Regions from separate parts of the Actinomadura sp. NPDC048021 genome, predicted to be linked through region 3. Evidence: riboswitches for the same ligand, from Rfam matches in the RefSeq annotation. Region 3 holds a riboswitch; each other region holds the start of a gene.
The links. Region 3 has a riboswitch for cyclic di-AMP ahead of AB0C87_RS11380 (hypothetical protein). Riboswitches for the same ligand answer to the same signal wherever they lie in the genome.

Region 1 (5,433 bases), on a different contig from region 3:
GCAGCCGGCTCAGCACCCGGTTGAACACGATGATCTTGGTGTTCCGGCCGGTCAGGGTCCGGCGCACCGCCCGGCCCAGCTCCCGGAGCCGGTGCCGGGTCAGCCGTCCCGGGCGGGACAGGGCGGCGCGGCGCGCGGCGGCGCGGGTGAGCCGCGCCCACGGGCTCCCCGCCTCCAGGGCGAACGCCAGGTGCCCGCCCTCGGTGACGTAGGAGCGGAGCCGGTCCCCCGCGAACCGCGTCAGCCGCGGCCGGACGGGCAGCAAGACCCCGCCGAGCGACGGCGACCCGCGCCCCTCGCCGAGCCGAGTGACCACCTCCTCGCCGTCCACCCGGATGCGCAGCCGCACGTCCCAGACGGGGTCGATGAACCCGAGGGGGCGGATCCTGCGGGCGGGGTCGAACTCGGCGCGCCAGGTGAGCCGGTCGCCCTCATGCCGGACGGGCGCGCGGACCCGCCCCTTCCGCGAGCGGCCGCGCCGGTCGCGGAACTCCAGCGTCCCGGCCAGCTCGGCATCCCGCGGGATCCGCTCCAGCGGGTTCAGCACGTGGCCGGCCATGAGCACGCGGCCGCCGCGCGTCTCCAGCCGCGTCACGGTGTTCGCCGGGCGCAGCTCCCGGAGGGGCCGCACATGGAACCCGAAGGACGTGACGTCCCGGACGCGGCGGCCGAGCGTGCCGCGCGGGCGACCGGCGCCCCAGTAGACCCGCCCGTCCCGCTCCACCAGGCGGGCGCGCAGCTCGGGACGCTTCACGGGGTCGTACTCGGCGGCGGCGAGCGCGCCCGCGTGATCGCCCTCGCGGATCAGGTGCGCGGCGATCGCGGGCAGCGGGTTGGCCTGCTCGAAGACCCGCGGGTCCAGCTCATCCAGGTAGGCGGCGGCCAGGTCGAGGAAGCGCGCCTGGTGGGCCGGGTCGCGGTCGCGCAGGTCGCGCAGGTACAGCACCAGGTCGTGGTTGACGAACTTGACGTCCTTGGCCCGCTGCAGGTCGTAGGCGCCACGCAGCGCGAAGAGCATGTCGATGCGGCGGTGGATCTCCAGCCGGTCGGTGAAGTTCGCCAGGTCGGCGCGCCGGTTGGAGATCGACGGCGCCCGCGTCCGCTCCTTGACCAGCCAGTTGTAGACGCGGTGCGGGATCAGGGCGGTCCGCCCCGCCTCCAGGTAGGCCTCGGCGGTGAACAGCAGGTCCTCGTAGTGCAGCCGCTCGACGAACCGCAGGCCGTGCTCCTCCAGGAAGCCGCGGCGGTAGGCCTTGTTGGTCGAGAGGGTGTCGTAGAGAAGATCGGGTCTCTCGCTCAGCGACCCGTAGACCGCGCTGTGCCGGTAGAGCCACGGGTACCAGGGGCGGATCCGCCCTTTGGCGCCCTCGGGCAGGTCGAGGAAGATCCGGTCGCAGAGCCCCGAGACCACGTCGGCGCCGGTGTCCTCGGCGGCGGCGAGGAGGTTGAGGCAGGCGTGCCGGTCCAGCAGGTCGTCGCTGTCGAGGAACATCACGTACCGGCCGGTGGACTCCTCGATCCCGGTGTTGCGGGGACGGCCGCAGCCGCCGGAGTTGGCCGGCAGGTGGACGGCCCGGACCCGCCCCGGATGGGCCGCGGCGAGCCGGTCGGCGGCCTCGCCCGTCCCGTCGGTGCTCGCGTCGTCGACGATCACCGTCTCGACGCCGCCCAGCGACTGCGCCAGCGTCGAGGCCACCGCCCGCGGAAGCCTGCGGGCGTCGTTGTAGGCGATCACCACCACGCTGACATCCGGGCGCACCGCCATGGGCATCCCCCTCCGCAGACTCCGGCGTGCTGGATTCCTTTCCAGGAACTCCGCACTGAGGTCCAAGAGGGATCAAAGGCTGTCAACGCTTAGCATTACCCACCGTCACCGGAGGGTTTGGGCACAACACCCGGAACGCCAGAAGGCGCCCGGCCTGAGGCCGGGCGCCTTCGCGAGGCGCGCACCTTCTCGGGACGCGTCGGATCAGCGGGCGTAGTCGGGGTAGCCGTAGCCGACGACCTGCGACTTCTCGCGGACCTTCTTCTGCACCGCGTTGTCGGTGTTGCCCTCGACGGTGGTGATGCTGCCGTCGCCGTTGTCCTTGACGACGATGCCGACGTGGTCGATGTCACCGATGCCGGCCTTGGAGCCGTCCTGCCAGTCGAAGAACACCACGGCGCCCGGCCTGGCCTTGTGGCCCCAGCGGTCGGTCTGCTTGAACCAGCTGGCGTGCTGGACGGTGTAGGCGTCCCAGCCCATGTTCTTGACGCCGGTCTGGGCGCCGAGCCAGGAGACGAACATGTTGCACCACTGGGCGCCGTTGTACTCCTTGACCGAGAAGCCGCCGTCGCGCTTGGCGGTGGCCTTCGCGTGCGGAGTCGAGATGTACCACTTGTGGTACTTGGTCTGACCGCCCTTGCCCTCGTGGACGCCGACCTGCGACTCCGCGAGCTTGATCACTTCGGCGGGCTTGACCGCGTGCGGGGGGACCTTGAAGCCCTCGCGCCGCGCCTCGGCGACGGCGTTCTCGGCCTTCACCGTCTTGGCTTGGGAGGGCTGGTGAGCGGCGGTCCCCTGCTCGGAGACCACCGCCGCCTGGGCGGAGGTCTCGGCGGCCGCGCGGCCGCCGGCGAGGGGGTTGACCACCGAGAGCCCGACCGCGCCCGCCAGGACCGCGCCCACGGCGACGCCGACGGCCTTGTCCTCGGGGGTGAGGCGGTTGAGCGAAAGTCGATCGAAAAGACCGGACATGCAGGGAATCTCCTTGTCTTCCATGGCGCCTACCGGGTTAGCTGACGGATTCGGGCATGGAAGCAGCCCTACGGCGCGACTCTCGGGCGCGCCGATTCACCCCAGAAACGTGGGTCCCCGGCTCCGCTCCGGTCACCGACCGGACGGACTCGGCCTCGCACCGCGGGAGCGGTGCAGGTATACGGATGTTCTCTCTGGCAGATCTTGATGAGGGGGCGCGCGTCGATTGGCGCGCATCGCGTGCGGATACCGCTCCGCGATCCTCGGCCGCGCATGGTGCGGCCGGTGGCAACGCATGGGACGCGCTGCGTGATTCGGGATCGAAGGTACCAACCTTCTCAAGAAAAGCAAACCAGGCATAAAGTAAAGTCTTGCCTGCTCAAAGCCCTCTCAAGAGACTCCCAACACCGGGGCGGCGCCCCCTCTTCCCGATCTTTCTCGAGAGGCGCCCAACCCCTTGCCCGCCTCCCTTACCGAGCCTTCGGGAAAAGGTAAAGAAGATCGAATAGGGGGCGTCGGACGGTCTCCGCCGAGGCGGCCCGCCACCCGGCCGCCCCGCCGGGTGAGGCGCACGTCACACTAGGTGATCTTCGCTGGCCAGGCGTGCCGTCCGTCACCGCGAGGCCCGGACGGTCACTCCACGTAAAGGGCGAACAGCGTGGTGTCGTCCGCCGCCCGGTCGTGCTCCATCCGCGCCAGCACCTCGTCCAGCACCCGGTCGGGACGCGTGGAGGAGTCCCGCAGGATGTGGGTCAGGCGGACGATCCGCTCGTCCAGGTCCGCGTCCCGGCGCTCCACCAGGCCGTCGGTGTAGAGGAAGAGCATGTCGCCCGACGTGAGCCCAGTGGTGATCGTCGTGTACTCCCAGCCGGGCATGGCGCCGAGCATCGGGTCGCGGACCACCTCCAGCGGGGTCGCCCGCCCGTCCCGGACCAGGATCGGCGGCGGATGGCCCGCGCACGTCCACTCCAGGACGTGCCGGGACGGGTCGTAGTGGGCGACGATGGCGGTGCCCGTCGCCGGCGGGTCCATGCCGCCGATCAGCTCGTTCAGCCAGCCGACCAGCCGCCCCGGGCGCTCCCCCGTGCAGGCGAGACCCAGCAGGCCGTTCCGGGTCCGCGCCATCGCCGCCGCCGCCGGCAGCCCGTGCCCGGCCGCGTCCCCGATCGCGAACATCGCCCGCCCGTCCTGGAGGGCCTTGGTCGCGAACCAGTCGCCCCCGATGCGGGCCGTGCTCTCCGCCGCCATGCTGCGGATCGAGGTGCACAGGCCCGGCAGCTGCTCGACCTCGTCCTCGTCCGGCAGGATGGCCCGCCGCAGGGTCACCGCCACGCGCCGCTCCTGGGCCGTCCGCGCCTGCTGGCGCAGCATCTGCCGCCGGGTCTCGGCCAGCGCGCGCTCCACCCCGCGCCGCCGGGTGATGTCCTGCGACACGATGTTGATCGAAACGGGCAGGCCGGACTCGCCCAGCACGGGCTCGGCGAACACCCACAGATGGCGGGGCGTCCCGTCATGGCTGATCACGCGGTGCTCCGCCTCGACCGGTTCACGCCGCGAGAACATGGTCTGGACGGCCTCCTCGACCAGCGGCAGGTCGTCGTCGGCCACGACCTTCGGCAGGTCGTGCGGCATCGGCGGCACCTCGTCGGAAGACAGGCCGTAGTTGGCCAGCATCTGCGGCGTCCAGTCCGCCTCCCCGGTGGCGAGGTCCCACTCCCCGAACCCGATCAGCGCGAGCCGCTCGACCCGCTCCAGCCGCCGCGCGATACGGTCCTCGGCCAGGTGGTACCGCCATGTGACGCAGATACCGGTAGGCACCCGCACGCATCGCACACTCATCCGCGACGAGCGGGACAGGCCCCGCTGAGCCGTCGAATACTGGATCGAGGAACGTTCCAAACGCATCCCGGACTCCAGCACCCCGACGTAGTCGTCGAACAGGCCGCTGAGCACCGCCCCCGGGTCCGTCCGCAGCAGCCGCAGTCCGGTCAGCTCCTCCCGGCCCCGCCCGAACATGTCCTTGGCGACGCCGTTGAGCTCCGCGAAAAGGAAGTCGACCACGCTGCCGTCCGGCCCCCGCACCGGGACCAGGTGGGCCGCCGAGTCGAGCGCCCCCTCCAGCACCGCCGTCGCCGCCGGGTCGTCGGGCACCCCCGCGAGGATCTCCGCGTCCCCCGCGGTGTCCTCGGCCGTCACCCGGCGCAGGACGTCCTCGGCCTCCGACAGGACCGCCTGGCGCTCCGCGGGCACCTCCTCGGCGCGCGGCGCCCTGCGCCCCGCCACCACGGCCCCCACCGGCCCGCCGCCGCCGTCCTTGACCAGCAGCGACGCCGCCTCGGCCATGTCGATGTCCAGATCGCGCGCGAGCCAGATCAGGTGCTGCAGGGCCTCGCCCGGCGGGACGCCGAGACGCCGGGCCAGCACGACCCGCGCCTCCGCCAGCACGGCCCGGTCGCGCGCCGCGCCCCGGAGGTCCTCCACGTCCGCGCCGGGCACCCCGGGCTGCGTGCCTTCCGCTTCCGCCAACCCCGTCCCCCGTTCGGCGTCACCTGCCCCTGGGAGAAAAAAGCTACATACGTCAGTGAGGGACTATTCGCCCATGTCCCTGCAAAGAGGCTAGATCTTTGCCCGGGTTTTCCGTTCACGCCCGAAGCCGACCACTTCCGGTGACCGTCTCAAAACGGACCCGTTCCCCG
Region 2 (5,433 bases), on a different contig from region 3:
CCGCGCCGCTCCGGGAGGCGCAGGCCGACCTGGTGGAGGCGGTCGAGGGCGGGAACGTGCCGCCCGCGGCCGACCCGGTGCGCGTCGCCGTGCTGGCGTACCTGCTGCGCCCGGCGGGCTGGACAGAGCTGGTGGAGTCCGCGCGCGAGGAGCTGGCGCGTTCGGCGAGCGCGTCGGAGGAGCAGGAGGCCGAACGCCGCGTCGCCGCGCTGAAGGCGGAGCTCGCCGCGACCCGCGACGCCCGCGGCGCCGAGCTGGCCAAGCTGCGCGCCGAGCTGCGCGAGACCAAGGCCGAGGTCGCCGAGCTGCGCCGCAAGCTGCACGACGCGCGCACCCGGTTCCGGGCCGCGGAGGAGCGCGCACACGCGGTCGCGGAGGAGGCCGACCGCGAGCTCGCCGCCGCGCGCGAGTCGACCGCCGCGTCGGACAAGGAGCTGCGCAGGCTGCGCGCCCGGGCCGCGCGGGCGGAGGAGGCGGCCGAGACCGCCAAGCGGGCCGCGCGGGAGGGGCGCAACGTCGACGACGTGCGGCTGCGGATGCTGCTGGACGCGCTGGTGGACGCCGCGCAGGGCGTCCGCCGGGAGCTGGCCCTGCCCTCCACCATCGGCCGTCCCGCCGACGCGGTCGGCGGGCTGGAGCCCGACCGGCTGGCGCACCGCGCGCTGCCCGGCCGGGCCCTGTCCGACAGCGACCCGCAGCTGCTGGACCGGCTGCTGACGCTTCCGCAGGTGCACCTGGTGGTGGACGGCTACAACGTCACCAAGACCGGGTACGGGGAGCTGCCGCTGGCCGACCAGCGCAGCCGGCTGCTGTCGGGGCTCGGCGGGCTCGCCGCGCAGACGCGCGCCGAGGTGACGTGCGTGTTCGACGGGGCGGAACTGGACGCGCCGGTCGCCATCGCGGCGCCGCGCGGGGTGCGGGTGCGGTTCAGCCACCCGGGCCAGACGGCGGACGAGCTGATCGGCGAGCTCGTGCGGGCCGAGCCGCCGGGCCGCTCGGTGGTCGTGGTGTCGTCCGACCGGGAGGTCGCCGACGCCGCCCGGCGCGCCAACGCGCGCCCCTGCCCGTCCTCCCTGCTGCTGCGCAGGCTGGGCCGCTCCTAAGACGCCCATAAGGCTCCGATAAGGCAGTCCTCGCGGTATGTGATCATGGCGTCACTAAAAGTGGATGATAATGAGAGATGTCAATCAAAGAGTGATGAATCGGTTGTGACGGCTGTTGCCCCTCGCTAATGTCGTCCGCTGACGTCGTGGACGAGAGGGGCGAAACCGACCGTGGCCAATGATCACATCGGGGCACCGGCGCAGCGGCCTGGCCGCGGGGCGGGCTCTGCGGGCACAGGCCTCCGCCGTCGCCTGGCGGCCGTCGCCGGACTGACCGTGGCGGTCTCCCTGACCTGCTCCCCGGTGGTGGCGCACGCCGAGCCCAAGCCGACCCGGGCGCAGGCCCAGAAGACGCTCGACAAGCTCAACGAGAAGATGGACCAGAAGGTCGAGCAGTTCAACCAGAACCGCGAGAAGCTCAAGGTCGCCAAGAAGAAGTTCGACGCCGCGACCAAGGCGAGCAAGCAGGAGCAGGCCGACTTCGAGGAGCAGCGGTCCAAGATCGCGCAGATGGCGGCCACCGCCTACAAGAACGGTGACTCGGCCGACGTCACCGGCTTCGTCGGCAGCAACGACCCGCAGTCGATCCTCGACCAGGCCGCCGTCTTCTCGCACCTGTCGCACGAGCGGAGCTCCCAGCTCACCCAGTTCCTCGCGACCGCCCAGCGGCTCCGCCGCGAGCAGTCCCAGGCGAAGGCCGCCTACGACGAGGTGAAGTCCAAGCAGGACGAGCTGAAGAAGCAGAAGCAGGACCTCGACAAGCAGGTGCAGAAGCAGAAGGCGCTCGTGCGCCGGCTCGGCGGCGGGAGCACGCCCTCCCGCCCGGGCGGCGGCGGCCCCACGGGCGGCACCTACAACGGCCCGGCGAGCGGCCCGGCCCGCACGGCGCTCAACTTCGCCTACGCGCAGCTCGGCAAGCCCTACTCCTACGGCGCCGAGGGCCCGGACTCCTACGACTGCTCCGGTCTGACCATGAAGGCCTGGGCCGCCGCGGGCGTCAGCATCACCCGCACCACCAACACCCAGTACGCCTACACCAGCTCCAAGCGGGTCGCCTGGAACAACATGCAGCCCGGTGATCTGGTGTTCTTCAGCAACCTCGGCCACGTCGGCCTCTACGTGGGCGGCGGCAAGATGATCCACGCCCCGCACACCGGCGACGTCGTCAAGATCAGCGACATCAGCTCCGGCTACTACAAGAGCAACTTCTACGGCGCCGGGCGCCCCTGACGCACCGCCTGACCCCCTGCTCCACGGGCGTCACGGGACCTCCATCGACAACGGACCAGGCTTGACCTGGTCCGTTGTTGATTTTGGGGGGGTTTGCCTTCTTTTGGGGTTTTGGTACCTTTGCACCACTCACGGCGCCCTCCAGACGCCGTGGACCCGCGGCGCCCACCTGGCGCCCCGGCCCCACGCGGCGCATCCAGCACCCGCGTGACGGCGGCGCGAGCCACGCGCCGCTCCCCCCAGGCGGCACGCCCCACGTGCCGTCCCGCGGCGCCCGAAGGCGCCGCACGGTCTCGTCGCAGACCCGGCCGACCCCGTCCACCGTGCGCACGCCCGCAGCGTGCATGGCGCTGAGCGCGCAGCCGCGGTGGCGTACACGGGGCAGGCCCCGGACGGTCCCCGGAGACGGGCCGCCGTCCGTCCACAACACAAGGCGCCGCTCGTTCGCACGCGGGAGACAGGTCCCGCGCCGGGCCCCATCTCGCCCCCAGGATCGCAGCGGCAGCGCCGAATCCGCCTCAGCGCGGAACCGGGGACCCATCTGCGCCGGAGTCCGGAGGAACTCTCCGGACGGGCATTCCGGCACCCGGGGTGAATCGGCGCGTCTCTCCCGGCAGTCCGGTGAGAGCCGCCGTAGGGCCACTTCCACGCCCGAACCCGTCAGCTAACCCGGTAGGCGTCTGGAAGAGAAGGAGTGAATCCCGCAGCGTTACCTGGGGCGTGGCCGCCACGCGGCCACGCCCCCACCCCCTGCACTCCGCGGGCGTCCACGCCCGCCGAGATTCCCCATTCAGAACCGGCGTGCCCGCCCCCGGGCACGTCACCGCCGAGTCCGCGGACCGCCGTGCCCCGCATGCGCGTCCACCGCGGAACCGGGGACCCACTGCGTCCTTTTCGGGGTGAATCGGCCTGCCTTCGCGGGCCGTAGGGCGGCTTCCACGCCCGAACCCGTCAGCTAACCCGGTAGGCGGCATGGAAGTCGAGGAGATCCCCCCGTGCCACGCGCGCACTGCAAGAAGACCCACGGCAGGCACCGCAAGCCGAACCCCCTGTCCCTGACCTGGCGGACGACCGGCGGCGTGATCGTCGGCGCCGCCGTGCTGGGCACCGCCGCCGCCACCGCGCAGGCGTCGGTCCTGCCGTTCGGCTCCACCCCGGTGAGGGCCGCCGCCGCGGCCGACCTCGCCCCCGGCCTGACGGCGCACGGCGGCCCGCCCGGGCGCCGTGCCGAGGACGAGCGCAAGACGACCGGCTCGAAGGCTCCGGCGAAGAAGGACCAGCCCGAGCAGCCGAAGGCGGAGACCTCCGAGAAGGCCGCCCCGAAGACCGTCGCGAAGTCGCGCCCCACCGCCGCGCAGGCCATCGAGCTCGCCCGCTCGCAGGTCGGCGTCGAGGAGGACGGCGGCGGCGAGACCAAGTTCCAGGACTGGTACATGGCCACGTCCCGCGCGCGGGAGACCCTCGCGCGCGACGGCGGCTCCCTCAGCGGCTACGGCGACGCGAACTGGTGCGACATGTTCGTCTCCTGGGTGGGCGAGCAGATCGGCTTCAGCGACCAGGTCGGCAGCGACGCCTGGACGGTCGCCCACGCCCGCTGGTTCCAGGAGCACGGCCGCTGGGGCAACGAGCCGAGGCCCGGCGCGATCGTGTTCTTCTCGTGGGGCGGCAGTGAGTCCGTCGACGACATCGAGCACGTCGGCATGGTGGTCAAGAAGATCGACGATGGCACGATCGAGACCGTCGAGGGCAACACCGACAACGCCGTCCGGATAAAGGAACGTTCCACAGACGTCGTCGTCGGCTACGGCTACCCGGACTACCGGTCGTGACGGCGCCCCACGCCCCGCGCCCTGCATAGGATCGCGCCCATGGAGGAAGGCCCCGGGCAGGACGCCCCCGTCACGCGGCGCAGGGTCCTCGCCCTCGGCGCGGGCGGGGTCGCCGTCCTCCTCGCCGGAGGCGCCGGCCTGGCGGGCTCGCGCTCCGGCGGCCGGGCGGCGGGCGCCCGTGCTCCCGGCTCCCCGTCCGCCGGGACGTTCAATCCCTCCCTGGCCTCCGCCGTCCTCGCCAATCGCGCCGCGGCCGTCCGCCAAGGCGACCGCATGGCGTTCCTCGCCACGGTGGGCAACGCCCCCGCCGCCTTCCAGGACACCCAGTCCCGCATGTACGGGAATCTCCGGAAGCTTCCCCTGGAAGGCTGGCGGGAGCGCGTCGTCCGCGTCGAGACCGTGGACGGCGAGACCGCCGTCGTCCGCGTCGAGGCGCGCTACAGGCTGCGCGGCTTCGACCGGAGCGACGTGGCCCGCACCCGCTACCTCACGCTGGCCCCGCGGGGCGGGGCGTGGACGATCGTCGGCGACGGGACGTCCCGCGGCCTCGCCGACGACACCGACATCTGGGACTGCGGCCCCCTGACGGTGGTCAGGGGCCGCACGAGCCTGGTCGTCGGCGACGGCGCCGGCCTCGACGGCATCGCCCGGCGGCTGGACGCGGCCGTCCCGGTCGTGACGTCCGTGGTCGGCACGGGGTGGGCGCGGCGGGTCGTCGCGCTCGTCCCCGCCGACGCGACCGTCGCCTCCGCGCTCGCCGGCCCCGGGCAGAGCCTCGGCCAGATCGCCGCGCTCGCCGCCGTCGCCCCGGCCGCCGGGGGCGGTCGCGGCGAGGACCGCGTCATCGTCTCCCCCGGCACCTTCGGCCGCCTCAACGAGCTGGGCCGCGACGTCGTCCTCGCCCACGAGCTGACCCACGTCGCCACCGGCGGCGCCCGCGACGGGCGCACCCCGCTGTGGCTGATCGAGGGCTTCGCGGACTACGTCGGCTACCGGCGCGTCAAGATCAGCACCCGGTCGGCGGCGGGCGAGCTGCGCCGCGAGGTCTCCGCCGGGCGCACGCCCTCCGCGCTGCCCTCCGCCGACGCGTTCGCCGGCGGCTCCCCCCGCCTCTCCCAGGCCTACCAGGAGGCCTGGCTCGCCTGCCGGATGGTCGCCGACCGGTACGGTGAAGCGGCGCTGGTGCGGCTCTACCGGGCCGCCGGGCGCGCCCCGGAGGCCGCGGCGCTGCGCGACGTGCTCGGCCTGACGCGGGAGCGCTTCACCGCACT
Region 3 (5,433 bases):
GACCTGGTCAGCGAGGCCGAGGCCGACATCCGCTCCTGCCTGGACGCGGGCGCCCACGTGGTGCAGCTCGACTTCACCGAGGGGCGGCTGTCGCTCAAGCTCGACCCCAGCGGCGGCGTGCTGGACGCCTTCATCGCGCTCAACAACCGGGTCCTGGAGCGGTTCTCCGCCGACGAGCGCGCCCGGATCGGCGTGCACGTGTGCCCGGGCGGCGACCTCGACTCCACCCACAGCCTCGACGTCGACTACGCGGGGCTGCTGCCCAAGCTGTTCCAGCTCAGGGCCGGCAACTTCTACCTCCAGCTGGCCAGCGAGCCCGACCCCGACCGGATCCTGGCCATCGTCGCCGCGCACCTGCCCGCCGACGCCCGCGTCTTCGTCGGCGTCGTCGACCCCATCGACCCCCGCGTCGAGACGCCCGAGGAGATCCGCGACCGCGTCCTCGCCGCGGCCCGCCACCTCCCCGTCGACCGCCTCGGCACCTGCGACGACTGCGGGTTCTCACCGTTCGCCGACGACACCTCCACGTCCCGCGACACGGCCTTCGCGAAGATCGCCGCCCGCGTGGAGGGCACCGCCCTCGCCGCCGCCGAACTCGGCGTCTGACCCGCCGCCCGTCTCCGCCGCCACACCCTCGCACCCTCGGACCCGATGGCACGCCCGCGGCCGCCGCCGCAGACGGCCTGGTCCGCTGACGGCGGTGCGGGGGTGGGGCGGCCCGTCCACCTCCAAGCGCCGCGTCCGGGCGGCGCGTGGACGGCTCACCACGTGCACCGGCCTCCCCGACGCCGACCCGGCCGTTCCGGCCCGGTGGTCGGCCATCGCGGTCACCGGGAGGTGTGGTCGGTGGTCGCGTCCGAGGAGGGCGGGGTCCGGATGAGGAGCATCACCACGACGGCCACGGCGGTCAGGGCCAGCGCCGAGACGGTCGCCCCGGTGGTGTAGCCGTGCACGAGGGCCCCCGCCCGCGAGGCGGCCGGACCGTGCTCGCGCAGGTAGCCCGCGGTCGCGCCGATCGCGACGGTGTTGACGACGGCGGTTCCGATCGAACCGCCCATCTGCGACGCGGCGTTGACGACCGCGGCGGCGACCCCGGCCTCGCGCGGGGAGACGCCCGCGGTCGCCAGTGAGAACGCCGGCGGGAACACGGCGCCCATGCCGATCCCGAGCAGGACCTCGACCGGGACGACGGCGGTGGCGTAGCCGCTGCCCGCGTCGAGCCGGGTCAGGGCGGCCAGCCCGGCCGCGGCGATGAGCAGGCCGGCGGAGATCAGCAGCCGGGCGGGCACCCGCCGGGTGAGCCGGGCGCCGACGAGGTAGCCGCTCGCGGAGTTCGCGACGGCCATCGGCAGGAACGCCAGCCCGGTGCGCATCGGGGAGAAGTGCGCGACCACCTGGAGGTAGTAGGTGAGCGTGAGGAAGACCCCGAAGGCGCCGACGACCGCGGTGGCCACCGCGAGGTAGGCGCCGGCCCGGCCCCGGTCGGCGAGGATCCGCAGCGGCAGCAGCGGCGCGGCGTGCCTGGCCTGGCGCACGGCGAACAGGGCGAGCGCCAGGCCGCCGACCGCGAGCGGCGCGGTGGTCCGCCAGGCGTCCCAGCCGTGCGGGGCGGCCTCGCCCGCGCCGTACACGACGGCCGCCAGGCCGCCGGTGACGAGGACGGCGGAGATCCAGTCGACGCGCGCCCCGGGGAACGCCGGCGGCGCGGGAAGGACGATCCGTCCCGCCACCGACGCGGCCGCGGCGATGGCGACGTTGACGTAGAGGCACCAGCGCCAGTCGGCGTACTGGGTCAGCGCGCCGCCGAGCAGCAGCCCGACCGCCGCGCCGCTGCTCGCCACGGCGCCGTAGACGCCGAACGCCTTCGCGCGCTCCCTGGGCTCGGTGAACGTCACCGCCAGCAGCGACAGGGCGGTGGGCGCGAGCAGCGCGGCGAACGCCCCCTGCAGGGCGCGCCCGACCACGAGGACCCCGAAGCCGGGCGCGGCCCCGGCGATCATCGAGGCGACGGCGAACCCGGCCAGCCCGGCCAGGAAGCTGCGGCGCCGCCCGACCAGGTCGGCGATCCGGCCGCCGAGCAGGAGCAGCCCGGCGAAGGACAGGGTGTACGCGGTGATCACCCACTGCCGGTCGGCGTCGCCGAAGCCGAGCGCGTGCTGGGCCGTCGGCAGCGCGATGTTCACGATGGTGGCGTCGAGCGCGATCATCAGCTGCGCGACGGCGATGACGACCAGCGCCGCCCAGCGCCGGTTCGGGACGGCCGCGGACGGACCGGACGCGGTGCGCGCCGGGATGGCGGTCATGGAACCCACCTCCTCTAAGTGAAGGGTTCTCCTCCGGATATTAACTGGAGGTTTCTCCTCCGTCTAGAGGCGCATCGGGCCCGGATCGCCTCCCCGGCACGCCCACAACGGCGGCAGGCGACGGCCGGGGTGCCGGGTCGGCACGGCACTGAGCTGCGGAATCATCGCCCGCGACCTTGCCGTCTCTTGGTGATTTCAGTAGCTTTGCCCCTTCAAGACGCCTTCCAGGCGTTTTGTCCCACCGTGGGGTTTCCGAGCGCGGTGGGGCGGGGTGCCGTCCCCGCGCGACAAGGCCCGAGATCCCTCATCGATCGGGCCCCACATCGTCAGCGCCGCTGTCTCTCAGCGGCACCCGCCGAGTCCGCCGTGGCGCGGAGCCGGGGACCCAACCCGAACTGGGGTGAATCGGCCTGTCAGGCCGTAGGGCGACTTCCACGTCCGAACCCGTCAGCTAACCCGGTAGGCGGCACATGGAAGCAAGGAGCCCCCCTTGAAAGGCAAGCACCTCGACCGGCCGCGCGTTCTGCGGCCCGGCCCCTGGGTCACCGTCACGCTGACGGGCCTCGCCGTCTTCGGCGCGACGGCGGCCATGCCGACGACCCTGCAGCACGCGTCCACCGAAACCGTCGCCGCCGTCCAGACCGTGCCGCAGCAGCGGACCGCGCCGCGGCAGGCGGCGCCGCGGGAGCAGGTCAGAGCGCAGGCCCAGGTCCAGAAGGAGTTCAAGGCCCCAGCGAAGGCCGAGCCCTCGGCGAAGGCCGAGCCCTCGGCGAAGACCGAGTCGTCGGCGAAGGCCGAGCCGCGGAAGCAGGCCGCCGCGCCGAAGTCGGACGCGCGGTCCAAGGTCATCGCGCGGGCCAGGACCTGGCATCCGCACACCGGCCGACGGGTCCCCTACAGCCAGACCAGCACGCACAACGGCTACCGCACCGACTGCTCGGGATACGTGTCCATGGCGCTGGGGCTGCCCAAGCCCGGGACGAACACCGTCGGCCTCACCGCGTCGCGGTACACCGAGCGAATCGCGATGTCCGAGCTGAAGAAGGGCGACCTCGTCATGGACGCCCTCGGCAGCAACACCACCCGGCACGTCGTCATCTTCGAGAAGTGGGCCGACAAGGAGCACTCGTCGTACTGGGCCTACGAGCAGCGCGGCCGGTACGGAACCGACCACCGCGAGCTCGACTACGGGCTCTCCTCGGGCGACGAGTACAAGGCGTACCGGCCGACGTCCCTCACGTAGGCGTCCCTGAAGACGCCCGGCATCGGCGGGACGCCGGTGCCGGGCGGAACGGGCTTGGAGAGAGAGGGGTCAGACCGAGCGGACGGCCCGCAAGGACTCCTTCAGGGAGCCGAGGGTCGAGAAGACGGCCGTGGGTTCGTAGCCGCAGTGGGCCATGCAGTTGGCGCAGCGGGAGTCGCGTCCCCTTCCGTAGGAGTCCCAGTCGGTCTCGTCCAGGAGTTCCTGGTAGGTCTGCGCGTAGCCGTCCGACATCAGGTAGCAGGGACGCTGCCAGCCGAAGAGGGAGTAGGACGGGATCGCCCAGGCCGTGCAGGGGAAGTCGACCTTGCCTTCCAGGAAGTCCAGGAACAGGGGCGAGTGGTTGAAGCGCCACCGCTTGCGGTTGCCGTCCCCGAACGCCTTGCGGAACAGCTCCCGCGTCTCCTGGACGCCGAGGAAGTGGTCCTGGTCGGGCGCCTTGTCGTAGGCGTAGCCCGGCGAGATCATCATCTCGTCGACCCGGAGGTCGTCGTTGAGGTAGTTCATGACGTCGATGACGGTCTGCGGCGTGTCCGTGTTGAAGATCGTCGTGTTGGTGGTGACGCGGAACCCCCGCCGCTTGCACTCCCTGACGGCCGCGACGGCGTCGTCGAAGACGCCCTCCTTGCACACGGACGCGTCGTGGCGTTCCCGCAGCCCGTCGATGTGCACCGCCCACGCGAAGTACGGCGAGGGCGCGAACTTGTCGATCTTCTTGGGGATGAGCAGCGCGTTCGTGCACAGGAAGACGTACTTCCTGCGGCGGACGAGCTCGTTCACCAGCTCGTCGATCTGCGGGTGCATCAGCGGCTCGCCGCCCGCGATGGAGACCATCGGCGCGCCGCACTCCTCGATCGCGGCGAGGGCCTGCTCGACCGGCATCCGCTTCCTCAGCACGTCGTGCGGGTGCTGGATCTTCCCGCAGCCGGCGCAGGCGAGGTTGCAGGCGAACAGGGGCTCCAGCTCGACGATGAGCGGGAACTTCTCCCGGCCGCGCAGCTTGTTGCGGAGGATGTAGCTTCCGATGCGAAGGCTCTGGCGGAGCGGCATGCTCATGGTGTCGGGACCTCCTCGTGCAGGGTGAACTCGGCGGTCCCGCCCGGTCCGCGCCCCCGCCTCATGCCGCGCCCTCCAGGTAGCGGCCGAGGGCGCTCAGGGGGAAGACCAGGCGGTACAGGTGGTAGTTGATGTAGAAGTCGCCGGGGAAGCCGGTGCCGGTGAACTGCTCCTCGTCCCAGTTGCCGTCCGGGCGCTGGTGGTCGACGAGCCACCGCACGCCGGCCTCCACGGCAGGGGTGCGCTCGCCCGCGGCGAGCAGCGCCAGCAGTGCCCAGGCCGTCTGCGACGGGGTGGACTCGCCCCGCCCGATCCACGCGGGGTCGTCGTAGGAGCGCAGGTCCTCGCCCCAGCCGCCGTCGGGGTTCTGGTGGTCCTCCAGCCAGACCACGGCGCGCCGGATCGCGGGCTTGCCGGGACGCACCCCGGCCGCGACGAGCGCGGGCACCACGCTTCCCGTGCCGTAGACGTGGTTCGCCCCCCAGCGCCCGAACCACGAGCCGTCCGCCTCCTGCGCCCGGAGCAGCCACACGACGGCGCGCCTGACCACGGCCGACTCCGCGAGGCCCTCCTTGGACAGCGCCTCAACGACGTGGGCGGTGACGTCGGCGGACGGCGGGTCGATGACGGCGCCGAAGTCGCAGAAGGGCAGCTTCGTGCACAGCTCGCGGGTGTTGTCGGCGTCGAAGGCGCCGAAGCCGCCGTCGCGCGAGGCCATCCCCTCCAGCCAGCGGACGGCCCGCCTGATCGGCTCCTCCGCCGCCGGTAAGGCGGCCCGGCGCAGCGCCAGGATCGCCTCGGCGGTGTCGTCGG

Region 1: another riboswitch for cyclic di-AMP. It lies ahead of AB0C87_RS40175 (CHAP domain-containing protein); the one in region 3 lies ahead of AB0C87_RS11380 (hypothetical protein).
Region 2: another riboswitch for cyclic di-AMP. It lies ahead of AB0C87_RS22100 (CHAP domain-containing protein); the one in region 3 lies ahead of AB0C87_RS11380 (hypothetical protein).

Annotation. Positions count from the first base shown of each region.
Region 1 covers NZ_JBEZJQ010000040.1:48,705-54,137, reverse strand. Annotated here, with positions in the region: gene AB0C87_RS40180 (CDP-glycerol glycerophosphotransferase family protein) at 1-1,765, opposite strand, end outside; gene AB0C87_RS40175 (CHAP domain-containing protein) at 1,970-2,737, opposite strand; cyclic di-AMP (ydaO/yuaA leader) riboswitch at 2,749-2,902, opposite strand; gene AB0C87_RS40170 (SpoIIE family protein phosphatase) at 3,371-5,263, opposite strand.
Region 2 covers NZ_JBEZJQ010000013.1:17,999-23,431, forward strand. Annotated here, with positions in the region: gene AB0C87_RS22090 (NYN domain-containing protein) at 1-1,103, shown strand, start outside; gene AB0C87_RS22095 (NlpC/P60 family protein) at 1,380-2,333, shown strand; cyclic di-AMP (ydaO/yuaA leader) riboswitch at 2,829-3,027, shown strand; cyclic di-AMP (ydaO/yuaA leader) riboswitch at 3,180-3,319, shown strand; gene AB0C87_RS22100 (CHAP domain-containing protein) at 3,329-4,162, shown strand; gene AB0C87_RS22105 (hypothetical protein) at 4,202-5,433, shown strand, end outside.
Region 3 covers NZ_JBEZJQ010000005.1:306,615-312,047, reverse strand. Annotated here, with positions in the region: gene AB0C87_RS11390 (cobalamin-independent methionine synthase II family protein) at 1-606, shown strand, start outside; gene AB0C87_RS11385 (MFS transporter) at 828-2,303, opposite strand; cyclic di-AMP (ydaO/yuaA leader) riboswitch at 2,647-2,784, shown strand; gene AB0C87_RS11380 (hypothetical protein) at 2,794-3,546, shown strand; gene hpnH (adenosyl-hopene transferase HpnH) at 3,616-4,620, opposite strand; gene shc (squalene--hopene cyclase) at 4,682-5,433, opposite strand, start outside.